Regions from separate parts of the Streptomyces sp. YIM S03343 genome, predicted to be linked through region 3. Evidence: riboswitches for the same ligand, from Rfam matches in the RefSeq annotation. Region 3 holds a riboswitch; each other region holds the start of a gene.

Region 1 (9,925 bases), 560 kb from region 3:
AGGACTTCGTCGGCATCCTGACCGCCATGGACGGGCTGCCGGTGACGATCCGCCTGATCGACCCGCCGCTGCACGAGTTCCTGCCCGACCTGGTGGAACTGTCCGTCCGCCTGGCCCGCACCGAGGACCCCGACCCGCGCGACCGCGAGCTGCTCACCGCAGTCGAGCGGATGCACGAGATGAACCCGATGCTCGGCCTGCGCGGTGTGCGGCTCGGCCTCGCCGTGCCCGGCCTGGTGGCCATGCAGTGCCGCGCCATCGCCGAAGCCGTCGCCCAGCGCCAGGCCGACGGCGGCACCCCGCGCGCCGAGATCATGATCCCGCTGGTCTCGACGGTCGAGGAGCTGAAGCTGGCCCGCGAGGTGGCCGAACGCGTCCTCGCCGAGGTCACCGAGGAGACCGGCCAGACGCTCGACTGCCCGATCGGCACCATGATCGAGCTGCCGCGCGCCGCGCTCACCGCGGGCAAGATCGTCAAGGCCGCGGACTTCTTCTCCTTCGGCACCAACGACCTGACGCAGACCACCTGGGGACTCTCCCGCGACGACGCCGAAGGTTCCTTCTTCCCGCTCTACATGGACCACGGGATCTTCTCGGTCTCGCCGTTCGAGTCGATCGACCAGGAAGGCGTGGGCCAGCTCGTCGAGATGGCCGTGGCCTCCGCCCGCGCAGTCAAGCCCGGCTTCCACACCGGCGTCTGCGGCGAGCACGGCGGCGACCCCGAGTCCATCCACTTCTTCCACCAGGCCGGCCTCGACTACGTCTCCTGCTCGCCGTTCCGGATCCCGGCGGCCCGTCTGGAGGCCGGCCGCGCGGCCCTGGCCGACGACACCAGCAAGAGCGACAGCCGCTGACACCTTGGAGGTGACTCACAGCCGGTGACACCAGGGAGCGTGTCACCAGGCCGGGCGGCCGCCCGCGGCGTGGCACTACGCCGCGGGCGGCCACCCGGCCGTTCTGCGTTTTTGTTTGTTCCGCTCGTTTCCGCGTGTTCCGCGATGAGGGGGTGCCGGGTTCGCTCCCGGTGGGCCCCGGTCCTAGTGGGCTCCCAGCCCGCCCCCGCCGAACGATCCGCTGGAGCCCCGGCTCCACCTCAGCCGTTTCGTCTCCGGGCTCGGCCGGGTCGACCGGTTGCTCAGCTCGTACGGGGTGAGCGGACGGCCGCCTTCCTCCACGACCACCTCCTCGGACTCCCGGTTCTCCAGCACCTCGTGGACCGCCCCGCCCTCCGGAAGATGCGGCTGTTCCTCCGGACGCGGCCGGGGCAGCTCCGTCTCCCGCACCCGGGTGGTCAGCCAGGCACCACCGGCCAGGACCGCGACGACGGCCACGGCCACCACGAAGAGACCTATGCTCAGCAGGCCGCTGGCGGCCAGCTGCATCGATGCAGTACCCATACCGGCCGAATACCCCCCGATCCGGGCGTCAACCGGGAGTCGACCGGGCGCCAACCGGCTGTCACGCACCGTGACCGTCCGGTCGCCGCTCGGTGCCGTGGCCGGGTGTCGGCCCGGCCGGACCGGTTTGGCGGCGGCCGGTGCGGTTATCCGGGTTGTGTGGTGACGACTACATCCCGGCAGGAGCTCATCCGCTTCCTGGAGGACCGCTTCGGCTGCGCCCAGGCCTGCACGGAGTGCGCCCACGCGTGCGCGGTGCGGGCGGGACTCCTCGACGGGGTCGGGCGGAGGGAGTCCGTACGGCGCCGGGGCATTCTGTGCGCCGAGGCGTGCGACGCCACGTGCCGGCTGCTGTCCGAGGAGCGTCAGGACGAGCACGGTCTTCGTGTGCAGGTGGAGTGGTGTCGGGCGGTCTGTCTGGAGACGGCGCAGGCGTTTGACACGGTGCCGTCCGCTGCGGGCGCGGCGGCTGCGTGTCGGACCTGCGTCCGGGCTTGCGCGGACTTTCTCGCCACGTTGCGGTGAGGCGGTGCGGCGGCTTGGGTGGTTGTTCGGGGCGGTTGTTCGGGTGCGGCGGCGTCGTGGCTGGTCGCGCAGTTCCCCGCGCCCCTTAGGGAGCTGCTCCGCCGCCTGCTGACAGGGGCCCGGCGCCTCTGAGGGGGGTGCTGTGCCCGGTCGTCGGCACGGTCCCGTGCGGTGTTCGTCGGTCAGTCGGCCAGGGGTCTTCCCGGTCGTAGGTTCCAGCGGTTCGAGCGGCCGCTCAACTCCACGGCTGTCAGGGGTGGTACGTCCACGCGCCAGAACGCTGTCTCCGGGGCGCCGAGCGCAAGCAGCACCGCCGCCCGCACCACCTCCGGTTCGACGACCGCTGTCAGCCGGCCCGATTCCGCCGACTCCAGCCATCTGCCCACCCGGGTGCACAACTCCCGTACGGATTCTCCGCCGTGAGGTGCCGCCGTCGGGTCGGACAGCCAGGTGGCCAGTGCCTCCGGCTCGCGGGCGCTCACCTCCGTGAGGCTCAGTCCGTGCCAGCGTCCGGCGTCCAGTCCCGCCAACTCCGGTGTCTCCACGGCCGTCAGGCCGAGCGCGTCGGCGGTCTCGCGGCACCGTACGCCGGGCGAGACCCGGACCCGCCCCGGTGCCGGAAAGGCATCCGCGGCCGAGCGGGCGGCGCGCAGTCCGGCGGGGTCGAGCGGGGTGTTGTCGTAGAAGCGGGCCTCCCGCAACGCCGTGCTGAAGGCGGGTGAGATCAGGATCACTCGGCTCGTCAACTGCCCATCCCCGCGCTCCAGTTCCCTTCGCATCCTGGCCGGTGACGGAGGGAAACCCCCGGTCGCCGCGCCCGCGTCCACTCCGTGCGGTCTTGGCCCCTTCCGCACTTCGCGGTACGGTCTCGTTCGATACGACGACGGTTCGGTTGGAAGCCGGTGAGATTCCGGCACGGTCGCGCCACTGTATGCCCGGTCCGCACCCCGTGTGCGATCCGGGCGAGTCAGACCCCCTGCCGTCGTCTCCTGCACCACCGAGACGGGACGCGAGTTCCCCAGGAGGTCCTGCCATGGCGCAGTCCGCTGTCCAGCCGACCGCTACGCCCACCGCCGTGCCCGCGAAGCTGCCGATCGGCGCGATCGTCCCCTGGGCGGTCTTCTTCGGCATCCTGATGCTGGTCCTGCTCTACTTCGTCGGCGCCGAACAGGGCGCCACTTCCGTGATGTCCGGAGACAACGTCCACGAGTGGGTGCACGACGCCCGCCATCTGCTCGGTTTCCCCTGCCACTGACGGCGGTCCGGAGACCCGGCAGCCCATGAACTCGGCAACTGTCCGCAACCTCCTGGTGCGTGGCATGCTCGCGGGTCTCGCCGCGGGCCTGCTCGCCCTCGTCGTCGCCTACTTCCTCGGTGAGCCGCGTGTCGACTCGGCCATCGCCTACGAGGAGGCGCATGCCCACGCGCACGAACACGGCGTGGAAGCCGTCAGCCGTACGATGCAGTCCACCGCGGGTCTGACCACCGGTGTACTCGTCTACGGCGTGGCGTTCGGCGGTATCGCCGCCCTCGCGTACTGCTTCGCGCTCGGCCGGATCGGCCGCTTCGGGCCGCGCGCGAGCGCGCTGCTCCTGGCGGCCGCCGGACTGATCGCGGTGTACGTCGTGCCGTTCCTCAAATACCCCGCCAACCCGCCCTCCGTCGGCGAGGCCGACACCATCGCCCGGCGCACCACGCTCTACTTCCTGATGGTGGCGCTCAGCGTGCTGCTGGCCGTCGCCACCGTGATCCTCGGCAATCGCCTCGCGCCGCGGCTGGGCAACTGGAACGCCACCGTCGCAGCGGGCGCGTTCCTCGTCCTGGCCGTCACCCTGGCCTATGTGTTCCTGCCGTCCGTCAATGAGGTCCCCAAGGACTTCTCGGCCACCCTGCTCTGGCAGTTCCGGCTGGCGGCACTCGCCGTCCAGGCCACCCTGTGGACCGCCTTCGGGCTGGTCTTCGGGGAGTTGGCGGAACGGCTCCTCGCGCCCCGGCCCGCGCAGCAGGCCGTCGCGGACAGCCCCGACCGGACCACAGCCGCCGTACCGCACTGACCCACGAGACCGCCGAACCCACCGCATCCGCCACACTCACCACACCCACCACACCCACGACCATGCTCCCCTCCAGGAAGGGCCCCCGGTACGCCGGGGGCCCTTCCCTGTGCCCGATCCCCGCCTCCCCGCCCCCGTTCCTGCCCGCCCCGCCATTCCCAATTTCTGAAACACGTTCTACCGTGTGCGCCGACAGGACCGCCCTGGTTCGCCTGGAGGCGCCGTGCATCTCGACCACACACCCGAGCAGCACCGGCTGCGCGCGGAACTGCGCGCCTACTTCGCGGAGTTGGTGCCACCCGGCTCGCACGCCGAGCACACGGAGCCCGGCGCGCAGAAGCGCTTCTACCGCGCGACCATCCGCCGCCTCGGCACCGACGGCTGGCTCGGCGTGGGCTGGCCCAAGGAGTACGGCGGACGCGGACTGACCGCGACGGAGCAGTTCGTCTTCTTCGACGAGGCCGCCCAGGCCGGAGTCCCGCTGCCCCTGATGGCGCTCAACACCGTCGGCCCGACGATCATGCAGTACGGCACCGACGAGCAGAAGGCCTGGTTCCTGCCCCGGATCCTCTCCGGCGAGATCGACTTCGCCATCGGCTACAGCGAGCCCGGCGCGGGCACCGACCTCGCCTCCCTCACCACGCGCGCGATCCGGGAGGGCGACGAGTACGTCGTCAACGGGCAGAAGATCTGGACCACCAACGGCGACACCGCCGACTGGGTGTGGCTCGCCGTGCGCACCGACCCCGACGCCCCGCCACACAAGGGCATCACCATGCTCCTGGTGCCGACCACCGACCCCGGCTACTCCTGCACCCTCATCACCACCCTCGCCTCCCACGACACCACCGCCAGCTACTACGAGAACGTCCGCGTCCCCGTCTCCCACCGGGTCGGCGCGGAGAACCAGGGCTGGCGGCTGATCACCAACCAGCTCAACCACGAGCGCGTCACCCTCGCCGCACACGGCACCATGGCGATCCGCGCCCTGCGCGACGTACAGCACTGGGCGATGGAGACCAAGCTCGCCGACGGCCGCCGAGTCGTCGACCTGCCCTGGGTACGCCGCTGCCTCGCCCAGACCCACACCCGCCTCGACGCCCTCAGACTGCTCAACTGGCGGATGGTCGGCGCCGTCCAGGACGGCACCCTCACCCCGCAGGACGCCTCCGCCGTCAAGGTCTACGGTTCCGAGGCACGCCGGGACGCCTACGCCTGGCTCATGGAGATCGTCGCCGCCGCGGCCCCACTCCAGGAGGGCTCCGCGGGCGCCGTCCTGCACGGCGAACTGGAACGCGGCTACCGCTCGGCGGTGATCTTCACCTTCGGCGGCGGCAACAACGAGATCCAGCGGGAGATCATCTCCTGGATCGGCCTGGGGATGCCCCGGGTACGGCGCTAGCCTGCTCGTATGACAGCCTTGCAGACCGGTGATCCCGGGCTGTTCGGACCGGAGTCCGTGACCTGGCAGGTTCATAGCGACCCGATCATGTGGGTCGCCGGCATCCGCGCCCTCTACCTCCAGGCACTGCACCCGCGCGCGGTGCGCGGAGTGATGCAGAACTCGGACTTCCGCCAGGACGCCTGGGGCCGCCTGCTGCGCACCGCGAACTTCGTCGGCACCACCACCTACGGCACCACCGAGGCCGCCGAACGCGCCGGAGCCCGGGTCCGGAAGATCCACAGCATGCTCGGCGCCACCGACCCGGACACCGGCGAACGGTACGGGGTCGACGAGCCCGAACTGCTGCTGTGGGTGCACTGCGCCGAGATCGACTCCTATCTCCAAGTCGCCCGCCGCTCCGGCTTCCGCCTCACCGACGCACAGGCCGACCGGTACATCGCCGAACACCGGGTCAGCGCCCGCCTGGTGGGCCTCGACCCCGGCGCCGCACCCGCCTCCCGGACCGAGATGGCCGCCTACTTCGAGCGGGTACGCCCCGAACTCGCCGCCGGACCCGAGGCACGCGAGGTCGACGACTTCCTGCGCCACCCGCCGATACACCCCCTCCTCGTCCCGGCCCGCGAACTGCTGTGGCGGCAGGTGGCGGGACTGGCCTACGCCTCCCTGCCGCCGTACGCCCATGAGCTCTACGGCAGACCCGCCCCCGCCCCGGCCGTCGTCACCCGGCGCCTGCGCCGCACCGGTGCCCTGCTGCGCGCGATCCCCACCCGGCTGCGCTGGCGACTGCCCCCGCAGCACATCGTCCGCGCCATGGCCCGCCTCGGGCCGGGGTCCAGACCGACGCCGCACGGACCCGGGCTGTCCGGCCTGCGCGGGCTACCCGGGTTACCCAGGCGGTGAGCGGGGGCGCTCGGCGACACTCGCTCTGGACCCGCAGCACCGTCAGTACAGCTGACCTCACCGCCTCCGGTGAACGCCCAAGTGGCGTTCACCGGAGGCGGTTTTCGTACCTTGAAGGAAATCGAGTTGGAGACGCGCGCACCGCGACCTAGGGTTGGGCGTGCCCAGGTGCCCAGGTGCCCAGGTGCCCAGGTGCCCAGGTGCCCAGGTGCGCAGGCAACGGCTACCTGGTCTATTCGTGGTGCACCGGGCTTCAGCCCGGTGGTGAAGCGGATCTGAGAACTGCTCTGACCTCAGCTGTGCACGGGTCCGCACTGTTCACGTCAGCCCGGGTCGGAGCGGCCGGTTCTGCTGCTCGATGTACTGCTTCACGATGCTGAGCGGCGCACCGCCGGCCGATCCGGCGAAGTACGAGCCGGACCACAGGCTCTGTGCCCGCCAGTAGTGGCGGACGAGGTCGGGGAACTCCTGGCGGAGTCTGCGCGAGGACACGCCCTTGAGGGAGTTCACCAGCCTGGAGACGGCGACCTTCGGCGGGAAGTTCACGAGCAGGTGGACGTGGCTGGTCTCGCCGTTGAACTCGACCAGCTCGGCCTCGAAGTCCTCACACACGGCACGCATGATCTCCTCGCAGCGCGTCAGATGCCGGTCGGTGAAGACGGAGTGCCGGTACTTCGTCACGAAAACCAAGTGGACATGCATGCGGAAGACACAGTGACGGCCTGTACGAACGTTCTCATCGATACCCATAGACCAACTGGGTACCATGATCCGTGTGCAGCTTCGGTACAGCTTTCGCCTGTACCCGGGTGCCAGTCAGCGCACGGCGTTGGCGCGGGCGTTCGGGTGTGCGCGGGTGGTCTACAACGACGCCCTCAGGGCCCGGGAGACCGCCCGCAGCGAGGGCATGCCGTTCCCGAAGACCGGCGACCTGTCCAAGTCGCTGATCACCGAGGCGAAGAACACTCCGGAGCGAGCGTGGCTCGGCGAGGTCTCCGCCGTCGTCCTCCAGCAGTCCCTCCGCGACCTGGACACGGCATACCGGAACTTCTTCGACGGCCTGAAGGGCAAGCGCCCGCGCATGGGCGCGCCCCGGTACAAGTCGCGCAAGGACACCCGGCAGGCCGTCCGGTTCACCGCGAACGCCCGCTGGTCGATCACGCCGGGCGGGAAGCTGCGCCTGCCGAAGATCGGCGACCTCAAGGTGAACTGGTCCCGGACGCTGCCCTCCACGCCGTCCACGGTGACCGTGGTCAAGGACTCGGCGGGCAGGTACTTCGCGAGCTTCGTCGTAGAGACCGGACCGTCCGAGGTGCTGCCGGAGACAACGCCGGAGCTGGGCATCGATCTCGGGCTGGGGCACTTCGCGGTTCTGTCGGACGGGACGAAGGTCGACAGCCCGCGCTTCCTGCGCCGGGCCGGGAAGCGTCTGAAGAAGACGCAGCGCGCCCTGTCCCGCAAGGAGAAGGGCTCCCGCAACCGGGAGAAGGCCAGGGTCCGCGTCGCACGGGCACACGCCCGTGTCGCGGACGCGCGCCGCGAGTTCCACCACCAGCTCTCCACGAGGCTGATCCGCGAGAACCAAGCGGTCGCCGTGGAGGACCTGGCGGTGAAGGGACTCGCCCGCACGCGCCTGGCCAAGTCCGTCCACGACGCCGGATGGTCGGCGTTCGTGGGCATGCTGGAATACAAGGCCGCCCGGTACGGGCGCACCTTCGTGAAGATCGGCCGCTTCGAGCCCACCTCGCAGGTGTGCTCGCAATGCGGCGTCAAGGACGGCCCCAAGCCCCTCCACGTCCGCGTCTGGACATGCGGGGCCTGCGGGGCGGTCCTGGACCGGGACGACAACGCGGCGGTCAACGTCGCCAGGGCGGCCGGACTGGCCGTGCCAGCCTGTGGAGCGCAGGTAAGACCGGAACGTGTTCCGGCACCGCGCGACGAAGCAGGAACCCACCCGACACCGCAGCCTTCAACGGCGCGGTAGGCGGGAATCTCCCCCCTTCAGGGGGGAGAGGATGTCAATTCGACTGTTAATCGAGTGGTTGCAGGTTCGAGTCCTGTCGTCGGCTTCGGCCGGTGTAGCTCAATTGGTAGAGCGCTATGTGCCGTCGCCGACTTGACCTCTGGACCCACAACTTCAGACGCACCTCCCGGTGTGCAGGCCGCGGTTACTTCCTTCCACTGCAAACGGAATCCCACCGCCGCCGCCTTGATCTCGGGAGGCACAAGCGCCGGGGTGCCCGGTGCGCAGGCAACGGATTCTTCCTGTCTCTACAACAGGGGACCCGGGTTCGAATCCCGGCGGCCCGGCTTCGGCCGGACTGTGGTGCAGCGGCCCAGCATCCTCGTACCGTCGCCGAACTGATCTCGGGCACCCTCACGCTGACCGCCTCCTCCAGCCCCAGCAGAGGAGGCATTCTCATGTCCCGCTTCAACGCCCGCACTTCGCGCCCCGCCGCGCGCGTCCCGGTCACCACGACCGGTGAGCACACCAGCACCCACGAAGGCGGCGCCGCGTACGTCCGGGACGCGAAGGGCGACCTCTTCCTGCTGGCCGTCACGAACATGGTCGGCCAGAACGCCCCCCATCGTGGGAGATGGGGGCCAAACGCCCTTCCCCCGAGGTCATCGGGGGTACCTTCGAGGTGTCGAGACTCGAAGGGGCCAGTATGCCCGACACCGCCTTTGAGACCCCAGACCGCATCGGGGCACGTATCCGAGAATTCCGAGCCATCCGCGACTACTCGCTGTCCGAACTCGGCCGGCGCGCACACGTCTCGCCGAGCCTCCTATCCCGCATCGAGAATGGCGACCGCGCGGCGAGCGAATCCGTCCTCGCCTCCGTCGCACGGGCCCTCGCCGTGAAGGTGTCCGTCCTCCGAGGCCAGCCGTTCATCCAGACCCTTCAGGGGGAACAGCTGGACGCATTGCTGGAGCCCATCAGTGCCGCTTTCGATGACTGGGACCTGCCGCCGGACGACGCGCCGCCGCCGCGCCCGCTGGAAGTCCTTGAGCAGGATGTGCGCCGTCTTCGCGAGCTGCGCATCAAAGCCCAGTTCACTGAGATCGCCGCCGACCTCCCCGGGCTGATCTCCGAACTTGCGCTCAGCACGCAGCTTCACGCAGCACCCGGGACCGACCGCGAACGCGCTCATGCGGCACAGGCCGAGATCTCTCGTACAGCGGCGATTGTGGCTTACCGGATCGGATACATGGACTTGGCGCGGCTCGCCCTCGCCCGGATGGCCGTGGCCGCACCCCAGTCAGGTGACCCCCGGCAGGTTGCCATCGAGCGGTACGAGCGCGCGCAGATGGCCGCGGACAGCTCACGCCTCGACCGGGGCGTGTCGCTCATGAAGCACGCGCTGCGAGAGCTGGACGACGACGGTACGCGGCCCACTCGGGCCGTGCGCGGCACGCTCCAACTGCGAGCCGCGACCCTGTCGGCGCGCAACGGCAATGAGAGCGGCGCCGCCGACTGGATCAGCGAGGCCGGCGAACTCGCCACGCAGACTGGCGAAACCCGTGACTACGCCCTCGCCTTCGGACCGCTGAACGTCCGCCTTCACGAGATCTCTGCGGCCAGCGACCAGAACGACTACGACCAAGCCCTGTCCGTGGCCGCAGAGGTGCAGTTGCCCGAC
Region 2 (9,925 bases), on a different contig from region 3:
AGGCCTCGGCCAAGGGCTACCGCGCGGGCCAGATCGCCTCGGCGGGCCTGGTGTCCCTCGCCCACGGCACGAACGACGCCCAGAAGACGATGGGCATCATCACCCTCGCCCTGGTCTCCGGCGGCGTCGTGGCACCCGACTCCGACCCTCCCACCTGGGTGATCCTCTCGGCCGGCACGGCCATCGCGCTCGGCACCTACCTCGGCGGCTGGCGCATCATCCGCACCATGGGCAAGGGCCTCACCGACCTCCAGCCGCGGCAGGGCTTCGCCGCCCAGACCAGCGCGGCCACGGCCATCCTCGCCTCCTCCCACCTGGGCTTCTCGCTCTCCACCACGCATGTCGTCTCCGGCTCGGTGATGGGCGCGGGCCTCGGCCGCAAGGGCGGCGTGGTCCGCTGGTCCACCGCCACGCAGATGATGATCGCCTGGGTGCTGACGCTCCCGGCCGCCGCCGTGGTCGGCGCGGGCGCCGAGTCCGTCATGGACCTCGGTGACTGGGGCACGGCCGTCGTCGCCGCCTTCCTGATCGCCGCCAGCGTGGCGATCTATCGGGTCTCCCGCCGTCAGGTGATCGACCACACCAACGTCAACGACCACGAGGCCCCGGCGGAGGTGCTGACCCCCACGGCCCCCGCGGCGTCCACGCCTCAGGGCGCCCCCGAGGCCCAGCCCGTCGCGCCGGTGCTGCCCGCCGTCACCCCGCTCCCGGCGGTCGCGGTGACCGAGGACCTCACGGCCACGATCCCCGCCCCGGCTCCCTCCCCGGCCCCGGCCGTGCTGCCCACCATCGCCTCGGCGCCCATCGCAGACCAGACGGCCCCGCCGGCCGCCGCCGTCTGAGCCCCGCCCCCCGAACTCTCGGTCAAGAAGGAATCACCATGAAGATCGACTGGGCGGCCCTCGGCTCCGTCTTCGGCGTCAGCCTCGTGGTCACCGTGGCCCTCGTCGGCCTGTTCACCCTCGGTGTCGCGGGCCTGTCGCGCCGCGAACGCGCCACGGCCGAAGGCGGTTCGGCCGCCCTCGCCACCACCGCGGCATACCTCTGCTTCGCCGCCTGCGCCGCCGCGGTGGCGTACGGCATCAATCTGATCATGGCCAAGGGCTGACACAGGCCCGCCGGCGACGGTGTGGGGTGCGGGACGGAACGACCGTCCCGCACCCCACACGCGTGTGCCCGAGCAGCCCCGGGGACACCCGAAAACCCCGGATGTGGGGCTCCCCACACTCTTCCGTCCCTGGTCAGCGGCAGGTTGACGGCCCTTCGGGCCCCGTGGTGGACTTCCGGGGCCATGTACGGCGGCAAGGAGAGGAAGCCGGTGCGAGTCCGGCGCGGTCCCGCCACTGTCACCGGGGTAGCAATCCCCGGGAGCCAGGAACTCTCACCGCCGGTCTCGTCGAACCAGGGCGTGGACACCCTGAGTGAGGACATATCGCCATGCTCGGCTGCCGTTCGAGGTCACGTCACAGGTCTCCCGGGTCCGTCGGGTCCGGGACCTCAGTCGGATCCGTCAGGTCCCATAAGTCGCTGACCCGCCGCTCGGCCGGCTGAGCCGGTGGGTGCCGATCGCGTCTTCGCGTACGGCGCCACCGCCGGCCTCCTCGGTGATCTGCTCCTCGGCGATCCGCGCCGCGGGCATCCGGTCGCCGTGTTCGGGCTGGCCTCGGCCGCCGTGGAACAGGTGCTGTGGCACGACCACCGGGCATGGGGCGCGCTGCACACCGCCGTGTGCGCCGGTGGCGCCGTGGCGCTCGGGGCCGTGGCCGCACGCGCCGTACGCCCCTCCCCCGCCGCCTCCCTCGCCCTGACCGCCGCCGCCACCTGGGCGGTCGTCGGCGGAACGTCGCTGGTGCGCGAGGCCAGAGCCGTCGGAGCGGCGCTGGAGGCCGGGGACATCGAGGCCGCGCGGGAACGGCTGCCGCATCTGTGCGGCCGCGACCCGCAGGCACTCGACGCCGACGGGATCGCCCGCGCGGTGGTGGAGTCGGTCGCCGAGAACACCTCCGACGCCGTCGTCGGCGCGCTGGTGTGGGGGGCCGTCGGCGGGGTGCCGGGGCTGCTCGGGTTCCGCGCCGTCAACACCCTCGACGCCATGGTGGGCCACAAGTCGCCGCGCCTCAGACGCTTCGGCTGGGCCTCCGCACGCCTCGACGACATCGCCGGCTGGCCGGGGGCACGCCTCACCGCCGTACTCGCCGCGCTCGCCGGGGACGATCCGCGCGGCGCCGTGGCCGCCTGGCGCACCGACGCCGGACGGCATCCCAGCCCCAACGCCGGTCCTGTGGAGGCGTCGTTCGCGGGCGCCCTCGGGGTGCGGCTCGGCGGCACGCTCTCCTACGGCGGCCGGGTCGAGCACCGGCCCGTCCTCAACGGCGGCCGGGGACGCGCGGTGCGGGTCTCCGACATCGAGCGGGCCGTACGGCTGTCCCGGCGCGTCGGCGCGCTGGCGCTCGGCGTCGCGGTCGTGGGGCGGGCCGTCGTCGGGCGGGCCATCGCGGCACGGACGGTCGCCGGACGGACCGTCACTGGAGGGGCCGTCGCCGGGCGGGTGCTCACCGGGGGGTTCACCGCTCGTAGCAGGAGGGGAAAGGGATCATGAGCGGAGGGCTTCTGGTCGCCGGTACCACCTCCGACGCCGGCAAGAGCGTCGTGACGGCGGGCATCTGCCGCTGGCTGGTGCGGCAGGGCGTCAAGGTCGCGCCGTTCAAGGCGCAGAACATGTCCCTGAACTCGTTCGTCACCCGCGAGGGCGCCGAGATCGGCCGGGCGCAGGCCATGCAGGCCCAGGCCTGCCGTGTCGAGCCGACCGCGCTGATGAACCCCGTGCTGCTCAAGCCGGGCGGCGAGCAGAGCAGCCAGGTCGTGCTGCTGGGCAGACCGGTGGGCGAGCTGAGCGCACGCCGCTACCACGGCGGGCGGCAGCAGAAGTTGCTGGGCACGGTGCTGGACTGCCTGACGGAGCTGCGGGGTTCGTACGACGCGGTGATCTGCGAGGGTGCCGGGAGTCCCGCGGAGATCAATCTGCGGCGGACCGACATCGTCAACATGGGGATCGCCCGGAACGCCCGGCTGCCGGTGCTCGTCGTCGGCGACATCGACCGCGGCGGCGTCTTCGCCTCCTTCTTCGGCACGGTCGCTCTGCTGTCCCGTGAGGACCAGGCGCTGGTGAGCGGGTTCCTGGTGAACAAGTTCCGCGGCGACGTGTCGCTGCTGGAGCCCGGCCTCGACATGCTGCACGGGCTGACCGGTCGGCGGACGTACGGCGTGCTGCCGTTCCGGCACGGGCTCGGCATCGACGAGGAGGACGGGCTCCGCGTTTCTCTGCGGGGCACGGTGCGCGAGTCGGCGGTCGCCCCGCCGGTCGGCGACGAGGTGCTGCGGGTCGCGGTGTGCGCGGTGCCGCTGATGTCCAACTTCACGGACGTGGACGCGCTGGCCGCCGAACCGGGCGTCGTCGTACGGTTCGTGGACCGGCCGGAGGAACTGGCCGACGCCGACCTCGTGGTGATCCCCGGCACTCGGGGAACCGTGCGTGCCCTGGCGTGGCTGCGGGAGCGCGGGCTCGCGCGTGCCATCGCAGAGCGGGTCCGGGAGGGCCGTCCGGTGCTCGGGGTGTGCGGCGGATATCAGATCCTCGGCGAGTCCATCGAGGACGACGTGGAGAGCCGGTCGGGCCGGGTCGACGGGCTCGGTGTGCTGCCGGTGCGGGTGCGGTTCGCCCGAGAGAAGACCCTCACCCGCCCGGTGGGCCGGGCCCTCGGCGAGCGGGTCGAGGGGTACGAGATCCATCACGGTGTCGCCGAGGTCCTCGGCGGGGACGGCTTCCTCCACGACAACGAGGGCGGCGCCCTGGACGGCTGCCGGGTCGGCGCGACCTGGGGCACGCACTGGCACGGCTCACTGGAGTCGGACGGCTTCCGGCGGGCGTTCCTGCGCGAGGTGGCGGCAGCTGCGGGCCGCCGTTTCGTGCCCGCCGACGGCACGTCGTTCGCCGCGCTGCGTGAGGAACAGCTCGACCGGCTCGGCGATCTGATCGAACAGCACACGGACACGGACGCGTTGTGGCGGCTCATCGAGTCCGGCGCACCGCAAGGACTGCCTTTCATTCCCCCGGGAGCGCCCGCATGAGCACAGTGTTGTTGTTGTCGACCGCCGACACCGATCTGCTGGCGGCGCGTGCCTCCGGCGCCTCCTATCTGATCGGCAACCCGACCCGCATGGACGTCGCCGCGGAACTGCCGCGGCTGATCGAGGGCGCGGACCTCGCGGTCGTACGGCTGCTCGGCGGCAAGCGGGCCTGGGAGGACGGGCTCGCCGCGCTCAAGGCCGCGGGGATCCCGACCGTGCTGCTGGGCGGCGAGACGGTGCCGGACGCCGAGCTGATGGCGGAGTCGTCGGTGCCCGCGGGCGTGGTGGCGGAGGCGCTGCGCTATCTCGTCGAGGGCGGCCCCGCCAACCTCACCGAGCTGGCCCGGTTCCTGTCCGACACGGTCCTGCTGACCGGCGAGGGATTCGAGGAGCCGCGGCGGATGCCCGAGTACGGCGTCCACGGGACCCCCGCCGAGGCGGCGGACCGTCCGACGGTCGGCGTCCTCTTCTACCGGGCGCACGAACTGAGCGGCAACACCGGCTTCGTGGACACGCTGTGCGAGGCGATCGAGGCACGGGGTGCGGGCGCCCTTGCGGTGTACTGCGGTTCGCTGCGGGGCGCGGACGCCGGGCTGTACGAGCTGCTGGGGCGGGCCGATGTGCTGGTCGCCACCGTCCTCGCGGCGGGCGGCACGCATGCCTCCCCCGCCTCCGCGGGCGGGGACGAGGAGGCGTGGGACGTGGGGGCGCTCGCCGATCTCGACATCCCGGTGCTCCAGGGGCTGTGTCTGACCTCCTCGCGCGCCGTCTGGGAGGAGTCGGCCGCCGCCCTCTCCCCCATGGACGCGGCGATGCAGGTCGCCATCCCCGAGTTCGACGGGCGGCTCGTCACCGTGCCGTTCTCCTTCAAGGAGCAGGGCCCCGACGACGTTCCGGTCTACGTCGCCGACCCCGAGCGGGCCGCACGCGTCGCCGGAATCGCCGTACGGCACGCGCGGTTGAAGCACAAGCCGAACGCCGACAAGAAGCTCGCGCTCGTCTTCACCGCCTACCCCACCAAGCACTCCCGCGTCGGCAACGCCGTCGGCCTCGACACCCCGGCATCGGCGGTACGGGTCCTTGACGCGTTGCGCGACGCGGGCTACTCACTCACCGAATACCCCGACAACGGCGACGAGTTGATCCATCGCCTCATCGAGGCCGGCGGGCACGACGTGGAATGGCTGACCGAGGAGCAACTGGCCGCCGCGCCCGCCCGGGTGCCGCTGGCCGACTACCGCGCGTGGTTCGACGAGCTGGACCCCGAGCTGCGCGACGCCATGCTCGCGGCATGGGGCGAGCCACCGGGCTCGCTGTATGTCGACGGCGACGACATCGTGCTCGCCTCGCTCCGGTTCGGGAACGTCGTCGTGATGATCCAGCCGCCGCGCGGCTTCGGCGAGAACCCCATCGCGATCTACCACGACCCGGACATGCCGCCGTCCCACCACTACATGGCGGCGTACCGCTGGCTGGAGAACTCCTTCCGGGCCGACGCGATCGTCCACATGGGCAAGCACGGCACCATGGAGTGGCTGCCGGGCAAGGGCCTCGGCCTGTCCCGCGGCTGCGCACCCGACGCCGTGCTCGGTGAACTCCCCCTGATCTACCCCTTCATCGTCAACGACCCCGGCGAGGGCACCCAGGCCAAGCGGCGCGGCCACGCCACCGTCGTCGACCACCTGGTGCCGCCGATGGCACGCGCCGACACCTACGGCGACCTCGCCAAGCTGGAGCAACTGCTCGACGAGTACGCCCTGGTCTCCGACCTGGACCCGACGAAGGCACCCGCGGTGCGCGCCCAGATCTGGACCCTGGTCAAGGCTGCCGAGCTGCACCATGACCTGCATGTCGACGAGCAGCCGGACGACACCGCGTTCGACGAGTTCGTGATGCACATCGACGGCTATCTGTGCGAGATCAAGGACGTGCAGATCCGGGACGGACTGCACATCCTCGGCGGCGGCCCGGTCGGCGAGCCGCGCGTCAACCTGGTGCTGGCGGTGCTGCGGGCCTCCCAGGTATGGGGCGGACGGGCGAACGCACTGCCGGGGCTACGGGCGTCGATCGCGGCCCATTTCGGGCTGGTGGAGGAGGAGTTGCTGGCCGAGCCGGGCGCGCCGGTGAAGGTGCCGGTGGAGCTGACGGAACTGGTCGAGGGCCCGTCACGCACGGCGTCCGACGCGATCGATCTGCTGGAGCAGCTGTGCCGGCGGATCGCCGAGGGCATGGAGGCGCGGGGGTGGGCGGCGTCGGAGAGCGGCGCGCTGGTGCGTGACGTGCTGGGCGGCACCGAACTCCCCGACGCGGTCGCCGTGCTGGAGTTCGCCTGCACGGAGGTCGTGCCCCGGCTGGCCCGGACGACGGACGAGATCGGGCACATCCTGCATGCGCTGAACGGCGGTTACGTCCCGGCCGGTCCGTCGGGCTCGCCGACGCGCGGGCTCGTCAACGTCCTGCCGACCGGCCGCAACTTCTACTCCGTCGACCCCAAGGCCATTCCATCCCGGCTGAGTTGGGAGGTCGGGCAGTCGCTGGCGGACTCGCTGGTGCAGCGCTATCTGACCGACACCGGTGACTACCCCCGATCGGTCGGCCTCACGGTGTGGGGCACGTCCGCGATGCGCACCCAGGGCGACGACATCGCCGAGATCCTGGCGCTGCTGGGGTGCCGTCCGGTATGGGACGACGCGTCTCGCCGGGTGACCGGGTTCGAGATCGTGCCGCCGGCCGAGCTGGGGCGGCCTCGCATCGATGTCACCGTGCGCATCTCCGGGTTCTTCCGGGACGCGTTCCCGCATGTCGTCGGCCTGATCGACGACGCGGTGCGGGCCGTGGCCGAGCTGGAGGAGCCCGTTGAATCCAACTACGTGCGCGCGCATGTGGAGGAGGACACCGCCGGGCACGGTGACCGGCGGCGGGCCACGGCCCGTGTGTTCGGCTCCAAGCCGGGGGCGTACGGCGCCGGGCTGCTGCCGCTGATCGACGCGCGGAACTGGCGCTCGGACGCGGACCTCGCCGAGGTGTACGCGGTCTGGGGCGGTTACGCCTACGGGCGCGGGCTCGACGGGCGCGCGGCACGCGGCGATATGGAGACGGCGTTCCGGCGGATCGCGGTGGCGGCGAAGAACATCGATACAAGGGAACACGACCTTGCCGACGCGGACGACTACTTCCAGTACCACGGCGGCATGGTCGCCATGGTGCGGCATCTGACGGGGGCCAACCCCGAGGCGTATGTGGGCGATTCGGCGAGTCCGGATCAGGTGAAGACACGAACGCTGGGCGAGGAGACCCACCGGGTTTTCCGGGCACGAGTGGTCAACCCGCGCTGGATGGCGGCGATGCGCCGGCACGGCTACAAGGGTGCTTTCGAGATGGCGGCCACCGTGGACTACCTCTTCGGCTACGACGCCACAGCCGGGGTCGTCGACGACTGGATGTACGAGAAGCTGGCGGCCGAGTACGTGTTCTCGCCGGAGAACCAGGAGTTCATGCGGCAGTCCAACCCCTGGGCACTGCGCGGCGTCACGGAACGGCTGCTGGAGGCCGCCGACCGGGGGCTGTGGGCGGAGCCGGACGCGGAGACGCTCGAGCGGCTGCGTGCCACCTATCTGGAGCTGGAAGGCGATTTGGAGGGCGAGGACCAGTGACCACCCCGTTTCCGTTCACTGCCGTCGTGGGGCAGGACGACCTGCGGCTCGCGCTGCTGCTGAACGCGGTGAGCCCGAAGGTCGGCGGAGTGCTGGTGCGCGGTGAGAAAGGCACCGCCAAGTCCACGGCGGTGCGCGCTCTTTCGGCGCTGCTGCCCGCGGTGGACGTGGTCGCCGGGTGCCGGTTCTCCTGTGATCCCGGCTCCCCCGACCCGGCGTGCCCGGACGGGCCGCACGAGCCGCACGAGCCGCACGAGCCGCCGGGTGCGTTCGAGTCCCGGCCTGCCCGGATGGTCGAGCTGCCCGTCGGGGCCTCCGAGGACCGGCTGGTGGGTGCCCTCGACATCGAGCGGGCGCTGGCCGAGGGCGTGAAGGCGTTCGAGCCGGGGCTGCTGGCCGACGCGCATCGCGGGATCCTGTACGTCGACGAGGTCAATCTCCTTCATGACCATCTTGTCGACCTGCTGCTGGACGCCGCCGCCATGGGCGCCTCGTACGTCGAGCGCGAGGGTGTCTCCGTACGGCATGCCGCCCGGTTTCTGCTCGTCGGCACCATGAACCCCGAAGAGGGTGAGCTACGGCCTCAGTTGCTCGACCGGTTCGGGCTCACCGTGGAGGTCGCGGCGTCCCGGGAGCCGGAGCAGCGGGTGGAGGTTGTACGGCGCCGGCTCGCCTACGACGACGACCCGGCCGGCTTCGCCGCCCGCTGGGCCGACGAGGAGGCCGCCGTACGGCAACGGATTGTCGCCGCACGCGAGTTGCTGCCGTCCGTGCGGCTGGGCGACGGCGTGCTGCGGCAGATCGCCGCGACCTGTGCCGCCTTCGAGGTGGACGGGATGCGGGCCGACATCGTGATGGCGCGCACGGCGACCGCGCTGGCCGCCTGGGCCGGGCGCACCGACGTGCTCCCAGAGGACGTACGGCAGGCAGCGCTGCTGGCGCTGCCGCACCGGCGGCGGCGCAATCCCTTCGATGCGCCCGGGCTCGACGAGGACAAGCTCGACGAGACCCTGGAGCAGTTCGGGGACTCGTCGGAGGGCGAGGATCCCGACCCGGACGGGCCCGGTGGGGGTGGCGGGCAGCCGTCGCCGGAGGCCGGGCCGCAGGGCGGGGATTCGGGTGCCCAGTCCGAGTCCTCTGAGGGCGACGAGGCTCAGGTGCCGGGTGCGGGTGCCGGTGAGCAAGCCCCCGTACGGGCCGCTGAGCCCTTTCGGACCAAGGTGCTGAGCGTGCCCGGGATCGGTGCGGGGGCCGCCGGGCGGCGGTCGCGGGCGCGGACCGAGCACGGGCGGACGACCGGGGCGCGGCGTCCGCAGGGGAAGCTGTCCAAGCTGCACCTCGCCGCCACGGTGCTGGCTGCCGCGCCGTATCAGCGGGCGCGGGGGCGTTCCGGGCCGGGGCTGGTGGTGCGCCGGGACGATCTGCGGCAGGCGCTGAGGGAGGGTCGCGAGGGGAATCTCGTTCTTTTCGTCGTGGACGCCTCCGGGTCGATGGCCGCGCGGCAGCGGATGAGTGCGGTGAAGGGTGCGGTGCTGTCGCTGCTGCTCGACGCCTATCAGCGGCGGGACAAGGTGGGTCTGGTGACCTTCCGGGGGCGGGACGCGCAGGTCGCGCTGCCGCCGACCTCGTCCGTGGATGCTGCGGCGGCCCGGCTCGAGTCGCTGCCCACGGGTGGGCGGACGCCGCTGGCCGCCGGGCTGCTGAAGGCGCACGAGGTGCTGCGCGTCGAGCGGCTGCGGGATCCGGCGCGGCGGGCGCTCGTCGTGGTGGTCACCGACGGGCGTGCCACCGGCGGGCCGGATCCGGTGGCGCTGGCGGGGCGTGCGGCGCGGTTGTTCGCGGCCGAGGGGGTCGCGTCGGTGGTCGTGGACTGCGAGTCCGGGCCGGTGCGGCTCGGGCTGGCCGGGGGGCTCGCCGGTGAGCTGGGCGGTGCGGCGGTGACGTTGGACGAACTGCGCGCCGACCGAATCGCCGGGCTGGTCAAGGACGTTCAGGGTCAGGGGACTTCGAGGAGGGCCGCGTAATGCCGCAGGGGCAGCCGAGTGTGGTGCCGGACGATGGCCTGACGACCCGTCAGCGTCGTAACCGGCCGTTGGTGGTCGTGCACACCGGGATCGGGAAGGGCAAGTCGACCGCCGCCTTCG
Region 3 (9,925 bases):
CCGGGTCCGGGGCGGTGCGCACGTACAGGAAGTCGGAGGGCTGCTCCCGCTCGGTGCAGGCGGTGACGGCGCCGGTGGGGTCGTCGGACGGACACACCTGGACCGTCTGGAGGTTGTGGCGGTAGTGGGGTGTGACGGTGACGACCGAACCGACCGGGCCCACTCCCCGCGCGCCATGTGTGGGGGCGCCGAGAAGACTCATGAAGTAGCCCCAGTCCCACTGCGGTCCCGGGTCCCAGTGCATGCCGGAGATGAGATTGGACCTGGGCCCGGCGACGTTGTCGTGGCCGAGGATGTGCTGGCGGTCGAGGGGGATCCCGAAGCGCGCCGCGAGGTACTTCACCAGGTCGGCCGTGTTCTGGTAGACGGTCGGCGAGTACCAGGCGTCGCCCTGGGCTGCGTAGCCCTCGTGTTCGATGCCGATCGAGTGCATGTTGTCGGAGTAGTTGCCCGCATGGAAGGAGAGGTCCTTGGTGGGCACCATCTGGGTCACCGCACCGTCGGACGCGCGCATCACGTAGTGCGCGGAGCCGCCTCCGGGCTTCTGGAAGCTGCTGATGGCGGACTCGTACGACCCCTCGGTGTCGTGGATGACGATCGAGTCGATCCTCATGCCGTCGGCCGGACGGTTGGCCACCTGGCCGTTCGACGCCGAAGCCGCGACGAACGTGCAGTCCAGGGTGGGAGGACACTCGGTCGCCGAGGTGCCGGAGGCCTTGAGACCGAGCCGGTTCAGCCCGGTGGTGACGGGCGTCGCCGACGGGTCGGCACCCAGGCGGACCCGCTGGCCGTCGTCGGTCGTCCGCAGGGCGCCGTTCCTGATCGTGGCGAACACGTGGTCGGCGAACGACGTGGCGGTGTGTTTCTCGGACGACTGGCTGTAGAGGGCGACGGCCGCGTACCACTGCCCGGTATCCGCCGGTGTGCCACCGCGCAGTTTCTTCTCGTACGAGGCGAGGAGTGCCGCCCCGCCCCGTATGTTCGCCCGGGGGTCGTTCCGTAAAGCGTCGGCGGGGAGTCCGGTCAGCTTCGCGGCGGCCCGGAGGGTGTGCAGTGCGGGATCCGCGACGAGGGAGGCGAGGTCGCTGCGCCCGGCTGCGCCGGTGTCGCCGCCCGCCGCCATGGCCGGTGTCGCGTCGGTGAGGTGCATGGGGCCGTAGCCGGCGCCGGTGCTGGGCCTGCCGGTGTGCCCCTCCCACAAGGACTCCTGGTAGGCCACGCCGAGCAGGACCTCCTGCGGAACCTTGTACTCGGTGGCGGCTGCGGCGAAGTCCGCCTGTCTGGCAGTCGTGGCGGCGTCGCCTGCGCTGTCCGCGTGTGCCGTCGTGGGCAGCAGCGCGACGCAGCCTGCCACGACCGCACCTGTCGCGATGACGGAGCGAAGCCGATGCCGTGACGTTCTCCGGTGCAAGTGAATACCTCTTCGTCGGTGTCGTGTCTGTTCAGGCAACGAGATACCGAGACAGCAAGGACCCGTAGCTGTCCGTAAGTTGGTCATTCCGTCCCGCCGACTCGCCACATGTGAAGTCTCTCTGACGAAAGTCAGTTACTCGTCGGCCTGCAAGGCACACGGTAGCGGCACAGGCGGTACCCAGGACGACCGGACATGCCGTGGGATCACACCCAACTCGTGCTGAGCCTCCGAGGGGGCGCAGCCGTGCTGATGCTTCCGCCCCTGCCACTACATGTAGTGTTCTCCCTGTCGGTTCGGCCCGCCATCTAGTGGGCCGAGGAAACAGGGAACCCGGTGGGAATCCGGGACTGTCCCGCAACGGTGTGCGCTCCCCGGAGCCGCGAGTCCGATACCTGCCGACGGCTTCCGTGCGCAGTTCCGCGCACGGAAGGTATCTCCGTATGCCTCGTGGGAGGGCTGACGTGACGCACATCGATGCCGTCGACTCGGTGACCGAGTATCTGGACCGCAGTGACTGGCGGGTCAACGCAAACGCCAATCAGGGGTACTCGCTGGGCGGGTTGATCCTGAACACGGCGGGCAAGGTCATCGCCAACTACTGGCTCGAGCAGGTGTATCCCCCGGATGTCTCGCGTGCTCACCGTGAGGGCGACCTCCACATCCATGATCTGGACATGCTGTCCGGTTACTGTGCGGGCTGGTCGCTGCGGACCCTGCTCACAGAGGGTTTCAACGGCGTTCCAGGACAGGTCGATTCGGCGCCCCCGCGGCACTTCTCCTCCGCGGTCGGACAGATCGTCAACTTCCTGGGCACGCTGCAGAACGAATGGGCCGGCGCCCAGGCCTTCAGCTCCTTCGACACCTACATGGCGCCGTTCGTCCGCAAGGACGCGATGACGTACGACGAGGTGTACCAGTGCATGCAGGAACTGGTGCACAACCTCAATGTGCCGTCCCGCTGGGGCACCCAGACCCCCTTCACCAACCTCACCTTCGACTGGAGCTGCCCTGCCGACCTGCGCGAGCAGGTGCCGGTCATCGGCGGCGCCGAGACGGACTTCAGCTACGGCGATCTGCAGGCCGAGATGGACCTGATCAACCGCGCCTACATCGAAGTAATGACGGCGGGCGATGCCACCGGGCGTGTGTTCACCTTCCCGATCCCGACGTACAACATCACCGAGGACTTCCCCTGGGAGAGCGAGAACGCCGACCGTCTCTTCACGATGACCGCGAAGTACGGGCTGCCCTATTTCCAGAACTTCATCAACTCCGACCTGTCACCGAACCAGATCCGCTCCATGTGCTGCCGCCTCCAGCTCGACCTCACCGAGCTGCTCAAGCGCGGTAACGGGCTCTTCGGCAGCGCCGAGCAGACCGGCTCGCTCGGGGTGGTCACCGTCAACTGCGCCCGGCTCGGACACCTGCACGCCGGGGACGAACGTGCCCTCTTCGACACCCTCGACCGCCTCCTGGGCCTGGCCCGGGACAGCCTGGAGATCAAGCGGGTCACCGTCCAGGACCTGATCGACGGCGGCCTCTACCCGTACACCAAGCGGTACTTGGGAACCCTCCGCAACCACTTCTCCACGATCGGCGTGAACGGGATCAACGAAATGATCCGCAACTTCACCCGAGACGCCCACGACATCACCGCTCCCGAGGGCCACGCGCTTGCCGTACGGCTGCTCGACCACGTCCGCGCCAAGATGGTGGAGTTCCAGGAGCAGACCGGACACCTCTACAACCTGGAGGCCACCCCGGCCGAGGGAACCACCTACCGCTTCGCGAAGGAGGACCGGCGGCGCTTCCCCGGCATCCTGCAGGCCGGCACGGAGGACAACCCGTACTACACCAACTCCTCCCAGCTGCCCGTCGGTTTCACCGACGACCCCTTCGAGGCACTGGAGCGGCAGGACGAACTGCAGGGCAAATACAACGGCGGCACGGTCCTGCACCTCTACATGTCCGAGCGGATCTCCACCGCCGACGCCTGCCGCAACCTCGTACGCCGCTCCCTGGAACGCTTCCGGCTGCCCTATCTCACCGTGACCCCGACCTTCTCCATCTGCCCCGACCACGGCTACCTCGCCGGTGAACACCTCACCTGCCCCACCTGCTCCGGTACCTGCGAGGTGTGGACCCGGGTGATGGGGTATCACCGCCCGGTCTCCTCCTTCAACATCGGCAAGAAGGGCGAGCACGGCGAGCGCGTGCACTTCGACGAGGCGATGGTCACCGCGTGATCCGTCTCGGCGGCTGGGCCCGGCTGTCCACCTGCGACTGGCCGGGCCGCCTGGTCACCACCGTCTTCTGCCAGGGCTGCCCCTGGCGGTGCCGCTACTGCCACAACCCGGAGCTGCTGCCGCCGCGCACCCCGTCCTCCGTGGCGTGGGAGACCGTGACGGACCACCTCCACCGACGCCAGGGCCTGCTGGACGGCATCGTCTTCTCCGGCGGCGAGCCACTGCTGCAGCGTGACCTCGCGACGGCCATGCGGCAGGCACGCGCGCTCGGCTATGCGGTCGGGCTCCACACCGGCGGAGCCTATCCGCGCCGCTTCAGGCAGATCCTGGCCGAGGGTCTGGTGGACTGGGTCGGATTCGATGTGAAGTCCGCACCGGACGCGTACGACCGGGTCACCGGCGCACCCAACAGTGCCGCGCCCGCCCTGCACAGCCTGCGCCTGCTTCAAGCCTCCGGGACCGCATACCAGCTGAGGACCACGGTGGACCCGTCCCTCCTCGACGACGGTGACGTCGCCGCCCTCAGGGCCTGGCTGACACGGCAAGGGCTGCGCGACCACGTATGGCAGGAAGCACGAGCCGCATACATCGGCTGAAAGGCCAGAGCCTGGTGCGCCCGGCCGTTCCCGGGCGCACAGGACCGGCCCGGGGGCCGCCGGGGCCTCGGGTTATCCCCACCCCGATCCACCAGCAGCCGTCATGGTCCGCGATGACCGCGATCCGTAGTTTCGAGGTATCGGCACGAGGAGATCGCGAGAGGTCGGGGTATGGGGCTGCGCAGGGGCGAGCGGCAGAACGCGGATGATCGGCCGGAGGCCCAGGGCTCGCCCGGTCTCGCCGTCGAACTGCGCGGTGTCCGGCGGCAGTACGGCCGCGGCAACAGTGCCGTGCACGCCCTCGCGGGCATCGACCTGGCCCTGCCGCGTGGCACGTTCACCGCCGTCATGGGGCCCTCGGGCTCCGGTAAGTCCACCTTCCTGCAGTGCGCCGCCGGCCTGGACCGGCCGTCGGCCGGCTCGGTGTGCCTCGGCGGTACGGAGATCACGGGCATGCGCGAGAGCCGGCTCACCGAGCTGCGCCGCAGCCGCCTCGGCTTTGTCTTCCAGGCCTTCAACCTGCTGCCCTCCCTCACCGTCGAGCAGAACGTGCTGCTCCCGATGCGCCTCGCCGGGCAGCGCCAGGACCGCCGACGCGCCGCCGACGTGCTGGCGCAGGTCGGGCTCGCCGACAAGGCGCGGCGTCGGCCCGACGAGCTCTCCGGCGGCCAGCAACAGCGCGTCGCCATCGCCCGCGCGCTGGTCACGGCGCCGGACGTGATCTTCGCCGACGAGCCCACGGGTGCCCTCGACACCGGCACCGCCGCCGAGGTCCTCGGCCTGCTCCGGCAGGCGGTGGACGCCCTCGGCGCCACCGTCGTCATGGTCACCCACGACCCGGGCGCCGCCGCATGGGCCGACCGTGTGCTGTTCCTCGCGGACGGCGTCTTCGCCGGTGGCCTCGACGGTGGCTCGGCGGAGCAGATCGCGGCACGGATGGCCGCGCTCACCTCCCGTACGGGTGTGATGGCGGGGGCCGCAGCATGAGCAGGTTCGCCCCCAACGGCCTCGCCCGCGCGGCCGTCCGCTTCAAACCCGCCTCGTTCGCGGGCACGTTCGTCGCGCTGATGATGGCGGCGCTGATCGTCTCCGCCTGCGGCATCCTCCTGGAGACGGGCGCCCGCGCCTCGGTGCCGCCGAAGCGGTATGCGAAAGCGGCGGTCGTCGTGGCGGCGGACCAGTACGCCCGCATCGTCACGGGCAGCGGCGACAGCCGCTCGGAGTCGGCCGAACTGCTGCCGGACACGGCGCGCGTGGACGCTGCGCTGGCGGACAAGGCGGCCCGCGCGCCCGGCGCGAAGGCGGCGGTGCCGGACTTCACGTTCCCGGTGCGCCAGGGCGACGCCGTGCTCACCGGCCATGGCTGGGGATCGCACACCTTCACCGGTGCCGCGCTCACCTCCGGGGCCGCGCCCCGTACCGGCGAGATCGTGCTCGATGCCGCCGCCGCGCGGGCCGGGAAGGCCGACGTCGGCGACACCGTCGCGCTCGAAACAGCCACCGGGCGCGTCGACTTCCGCGTCTCGGGGCTGGCGAAGGCCGGATCCGGCGACGTGGCCCAGGGCGCCACGGGCTGGTTCGCCGACGCCCAGGCCCCGGCGCTCGCCGGGCATCCCGGCAAGGCCGACGCCATCGCCGTGGTGGCGAAGGACGGGGCGGACGCCGACGCCCTCGCCTCCGGTGTGAAGAAGGCGCTCGCCGGATCCGGCGCCGAGGTGCATACCGGCGACAGCCGCGGCGCTGTCGAGGACCGCGGGCTCGAGTACGCCAAGGAGCTGCTCACCGGGCTCGGTGGATCCTTCGGCGGGGTCGCCGCCATGGTTGCTGTCTTCACGGCGTCCGGCACCGTCGCGCTGTCCGTCGCCCAACGCGCCCGGGAGTTCGCGCTGCTGCGCGCCGTCGGCGCCACTCCTCGGCAGATCCGCCGCGCGGTCGCCGCCGAGGCGGTGCTCGTCGCTCCGCTCGCCGGGCTGGTCGGATGCCTGCCCGGGATCGGACTCGCGTACTGGTGGTTCGGGCAGTTGAAGGACCGCGGGGCCATCCCGGCGGCCGTGGACCTGCGTGTCTCCTTCATCCCGCTCGTCGTCGCCGTCGGCACGGGGCTGCTGACCGCGCTCGCCGCCGGCTGGGCCGCCGGCCGCAGACCCGCGAAGATCAAGCCGCGGCAGGCGCTCACCGAGGCGTCGGTGGAGCGGCTGCGGCCGGGCGTGATCCGTACCGTGCTGGGCCTGGGCGCCCTCGGCGGCGGCGGGTTCCTCAGCGTCCTCGCCGCCCGCTCGGCCGGGGAGGACGCGGCCAACGCCTCCCTCGGCGTCGTGATGCTCTTCATGCTCTCCGTCGCGCTGCTCGGCCCGCTGGTGGCGCGGCTGTGCGCGGCTCTGTTCGGGCTTTTGCTGAGCGCAAGCGGCGCCGCGGCCTCGCTCGCGGCCGCCAACTCCCGTACGAACGCACGTCGGCTGGCCTCCGCGATCACCCCGATCGTGCTGGCCATGGCCTTCGCCTCGACGCTCGTCTTCATGCATACGAGCGAGAGCCACGTCGCTGCGAAGCAACTGCGCGCGGGCGTCACCGCGGACCATGTGGTCACGAACCCGGCCGGTCTGCCCGCCGACGCCGTCGGCCGGGCCGCCCGCGCGCCCGGCGTCGACGCGGCTGTGGGCCTGCTCGGCACACAGGTGCTCGTCCCCGTCGGCTCCGGCGGCGACAGATGGCTGCAGGATGCAGCGGCCCAGAGCATCTCCGGCTCCGGCGCGCAGCTCGCGAAGGTGCAGGACCTCGACGTGCGCAGCGGCAGCCTGGACCAGGTCGGCAAGGGCCGGATCGCCGTCGACAGGACGCTCGCCATGTCGGCGAAGGTCGAGGTGGGCGACAAGCTGCCGATCTACCTCCCGGACGGCACCAGGAGCAGCCCCGAGGTCGTCGCCGTGTACGGCCGCGGCCTCGGCCTGGCGGAGGTGACCATGGACCGCGCGTCCCTGGCCACCCACGTCACATCGGGCTTCGACAGCACGCTGCTGGTACGGGGCGGAGACGCCAAGGCCCTCGCCCCGCTGGGCAAGGTCACCGACGCCTCCGGCTATGCCGTCGAGCAGGACACCGACCGCGAGCTCAACGCCTGGGCCAACTACACGATGGCCGGTGTCCTCGGCGGCTTCGCGGCCGTCGCCGCCGTCAACACGCTCGTGATGACCGTCCTCGACCGCCGCCGTGAGCTGGACATGCTCCGCCTCGTCGGCGCCACCCGGCTCCAGGTGATGCGGATGCTCCGCTGGGAGAGCCTGCTGGTGACGGTCGCGGGCGTGGTCCTGGGCTCGGCCGTCGCGGCGGCCACGCTCATCCCGATGATGCGCGGCCTGACGGGGGAGTCCCCGTACGTGCCCCCACTGGTGTACGGGGCATTCGCCGCGGCCGCGGTGGCCCTCGGCCTGCTCTCCGTCAGCCTCCCGGCGCGGGCGGCACTGCGCGTCGGGGCGTCCTGATGGCGGCGGCCGGGCCGGATGGCTCAAGCTCGGCATCACCTGGGTTCCCCTGTCGGTCGGCAGTCGCTGAGGCGGGTGCTCCCGCCTCAGCGACGTCACGGGAGGAGAGGGGGCCCCGCGCACCTGAATGTTCGGCATGTGCGGGGGCCGCACCCGCCTGACCCGCCCTTCAGCCGGGCTGCGCGGCGATCAGGCCTCGCAGCACCCTCAGCAGCCGGCTGTTCCGGGTGGCGGGGCCGCCGTGCTCCCGCGCAGCACGAGCCGCGTCGGGACCAGCGTGGTGCCCTGCTCGGGACCGGCTCCGCGCACCTTGCGCAGGACGTCCTCGACGCAGAGGCGTCCCACCTCGGCGAAGTCCTGGTGGACCGTGGACAGCGGGGGCAGAAAGTGCGCCGCCTCGGGGATGTCGTCGAAACCGATGACACTGACGTCCTCGGGCACACGCCGGCCGCGTTCGTGCAGAGCGCGCAGGAGTCCGAGGGCCATCTGGTCGTTCGCGACGAAGACGGCCGTGCAATCGTCATGTGCCGCGAGTTCGAGGCCGGCGAGATATCCGGACTCCGTCGACCAGTCGCCCTGGACGAGCGGTGGCGGGACACGCCCCGATGCGGTGAGGGTGGCACGCCAGGCGTCGGTGCGGCGCTGCGCGGCGAAGGAGCCCTCGGGGCCGGAGAGATGCCAGACGGTCTCGTGCCCGAGGTCGAGCAGGTGCTGCACCGCGGCGCGGGTGCCGCCGGCCTGGTCGGTGTCCACGACCGTGTAGCGATCGCCCGCGTCGGAGTCCACCACCACGACCTGCACATGCGGTGGCAGGGTGACGGTCGCCGCGTCGAGGAGGTGCACCTCCATGATGACGATCACCGCGTCGACGGTGAGTTCTTCCAGGCGGGAGAAGGCGCCCCGCACCTCGTCCTGGGTGGGTATGGCGACGGGCAGCAGTGTCACCGCGTAGCCCTCGTGTGCCGCGGAGGTGGCGATGGCCTCCAGCGTCCGCACATTGCCGGTGGTGGCGAGTGTGAAGGTGATGACGCCGATGGTGCGGAACTCGCCCCGCTTGAGTGCCCGGGCGGCGCTGTTGGGCCGGTAGCCGAGTTCCTTCATCGCCGCCAGGACGACGCTGCGGGTCTCCTCGTTCACTCCGGCGAAGCCATTGGACACCCGCGAGACGGTCTGTGAGGAAACCCCGGCCAGTCGGGCCACGTCGGCCATGGAGGCCGTGCGGACCGTGCGGCGGGATCGGGCGTTCTGCCGAGCTGTGCCGTCCGGCTCGGCAGCGGCTCCGCCGGCGTCGCCGCCGTCGGCCTTCGCCACGGGTCCCCTGGACCCCCTGGACCCCGTAGAGCCCCTGGACATGGTCACTGGCCGTCAGCCGCCTTCCGTCGTTCTCCGTGCCACGGCTTGCTGTGAGACCGCTGGACCGCCGTTGTCACGGCAGTGTAGACATCAATCTGTGGATGTTTACGTAAACATAACATTCAAACACCCTGTGGACGAGCGATGTCCCATGCGAAACCAAGCTTGAGGCCTTCCGGCCCACGGGTGCAGAGCCACGCGGCGGCGCCCGCCTCGGCGGCCACCCCTCGCCGCGGCTTCCTGCCGGCTTCGATGCGCCCCGCGGCACCTGCCATTTCACGCCACCCGAGACGCGGGGGCACGCCCGTCGGCCGGGCCTGTTCCGCAGCGTTGCCCACACTGCCCTTGACCGCTGCCACCAGGGCGTGTAGACATTCGGCCATCGAAATGTTTACGTAAACATAACAGCCCGCAGTGACATCTGGACAAGGGATGTTTACGTAAACATCATGAGGTCGTGCCTCCTGGCCCGAGGCTGATTAACGCTGTTGGTTCCGCAACCTGGAAGAGCGAGGAACGACATGACAACGCTGCAACCGCCTGCGGCCTCCGCGCCCCGGTCGGCTCCGCCACCGACCAGACGGGACCGTCGATCGTGGGCGGGTTGGGGCTTCATAGCCCCTTTCGTGGCCGTGTTCGCCCTGGTCTTCCTCGCTCCGATCGCGTACTCGATCTACCTGAGCCTCTTCCGTGACCGCCTCATCGGCGGCACCACCTTCGTCGGCTTCGACAACTACCGGCAGGCCCTGGAGGACGACCGGTTCTGGGCCGGCCTCGGCCGGATGTCGCTCTTCCTGTGCGTGCAGGTACCGATCATGCTCGGCATCGCCCTGCTGG

The links. Region 3 has a riboswitch for cobalamin ahead of ACSYGN_RS36840 (ribonucleoside triphosphate reductase). Riboswitches for the same ligand answer to the same signal wherever they lie in the genome.
Region 1: it holds a riboswitch for cobalamin, as region 3 does, so the genes downstream of both, ACSYGN_RS39320 (CbtB domain-containing protein) here and ACSYGN_RS36840 (ribonucleoside triphosphate reductase) in region 3, are expected to answer to the same signal.
Region 2: it holds a riboswitch for cobalamin, as region 3 does, so the genes downstream of both, ACSYGN_RS31825 (cobalamin biosynthesis protein) here and ACSYGN_RS36840 (ribonucleoside triphosphate reductase) in region 3, are expected to answer to the same signal.

The regions. Positions count from the first base shown of each region.
Region 1 is NZ_JBPUKX010000002.1:790,846-800,770, reverse strand. It holds gene ppdK (pyruvate, phosphate dikinase) at 1-854, shown strand, start outside; gene ACSYGN_RS39335 (DUF6479 family protein) at 1,038-1,397, opposite strand; gene ACSYGN_RS39330 (ferredoxin) at 1,560-1,922, shown strand; gene ACSYGN_RS39325 (histidine phosphatase family protein) at 2,105-2,668, opposite strand; cobalamin riboswitch at 2,790-2,920, shown strand; gene ACSYGN_RS39320 (CbtB domain-containing protein) at 2,956-3,177, shown strand; gene ACSYGN_RS39315 (CbtA family protein) at 3,203-3,976, shown strand; gene ACSYGN_RS39310 (acyl-CoA dehydrogenase family protein) at 4,200-5,378, shown strand; gene ACSYGN_RS39305 (oxygenase MpaB family protein) at 5,388-6,281, shown strand; gene tnpA (IS200/IS605 family transposase) at 6,600-7,031, opposite strand; gene ACSYGN_RS39295 (RNA-guided endonuclease InsQ/TnpB family protein) at 7,057-8,265, shown strand; gene ACSYGN_RS39290 (helix-turn-helix domain-containing protein) at 8,951-9,925, shown strand, end outside.
Region 2 is NZ_JBPUKX010000001.1:7,202,189-7,212,113, reverse strand. It holds gene ACSYGN_RS31835 (inorganic phosphate transporter) at 1-842, shown strand, start outside; gene ACSYGN_RS31830 (hypothetical protein) at 881-1,108, shown strand; cobalamin riboswitch at 1,260-1,400, shown strand; gene ACSYGN_RS31825 (cobalamin biosynthesis protein) at 1,556-2,599, shown strand; gene ACSYGN_RS31820 (cobyric acid synthase) at 2,596-4,128, shown strand; gene cobN (cobaltochelatase subunit CobN) at 4,125-7,781, shown strand; gene ACSYGN_RS31810 (putative cobaltochelatase) at 7,778-9,805, shown strand; gene cobO (cob(I)yrinic acid a,c-diamide adenosyltransferase) at 9,805-9,925, shown strand, end outside.
Region 3 is NZ_JBPUKX010000002.1:231,637-241,561, reverse strand. It holds gene ACSYGN_RS36845 (N-acetylmuramoyl-L-alanine amidase) at 1-1,411, opposite strand, end outside; cobalamin riboswitch at 1,687-1,828, shown strand; gene ACSYGN_RS36840 (ribonucleoside triphosphate reductase) at 1,876-3,660, shown strand; gene ACSYGN_RS36835 (anaerobic ribonucleoside-triphosphate reductase activating protein) at 3,657-4,256, shown strand; gene ACSYGN_RS36830 (ABC transporter ATP-binding protein) at 4,428-5,243, shown strand; gene ACSYGN_RS36825 (ABC transporter permease) at 5,240-7,735, shown strand; gene ACSYGN_RS36820 (LacI family DNA-binding transcriptional regulator) at 7,943-8,944, opposite strand; gene ACSYGN_RS36815 (carbohydrate ABC transporter permease) at 9,610-9,925, shown strand, end outside.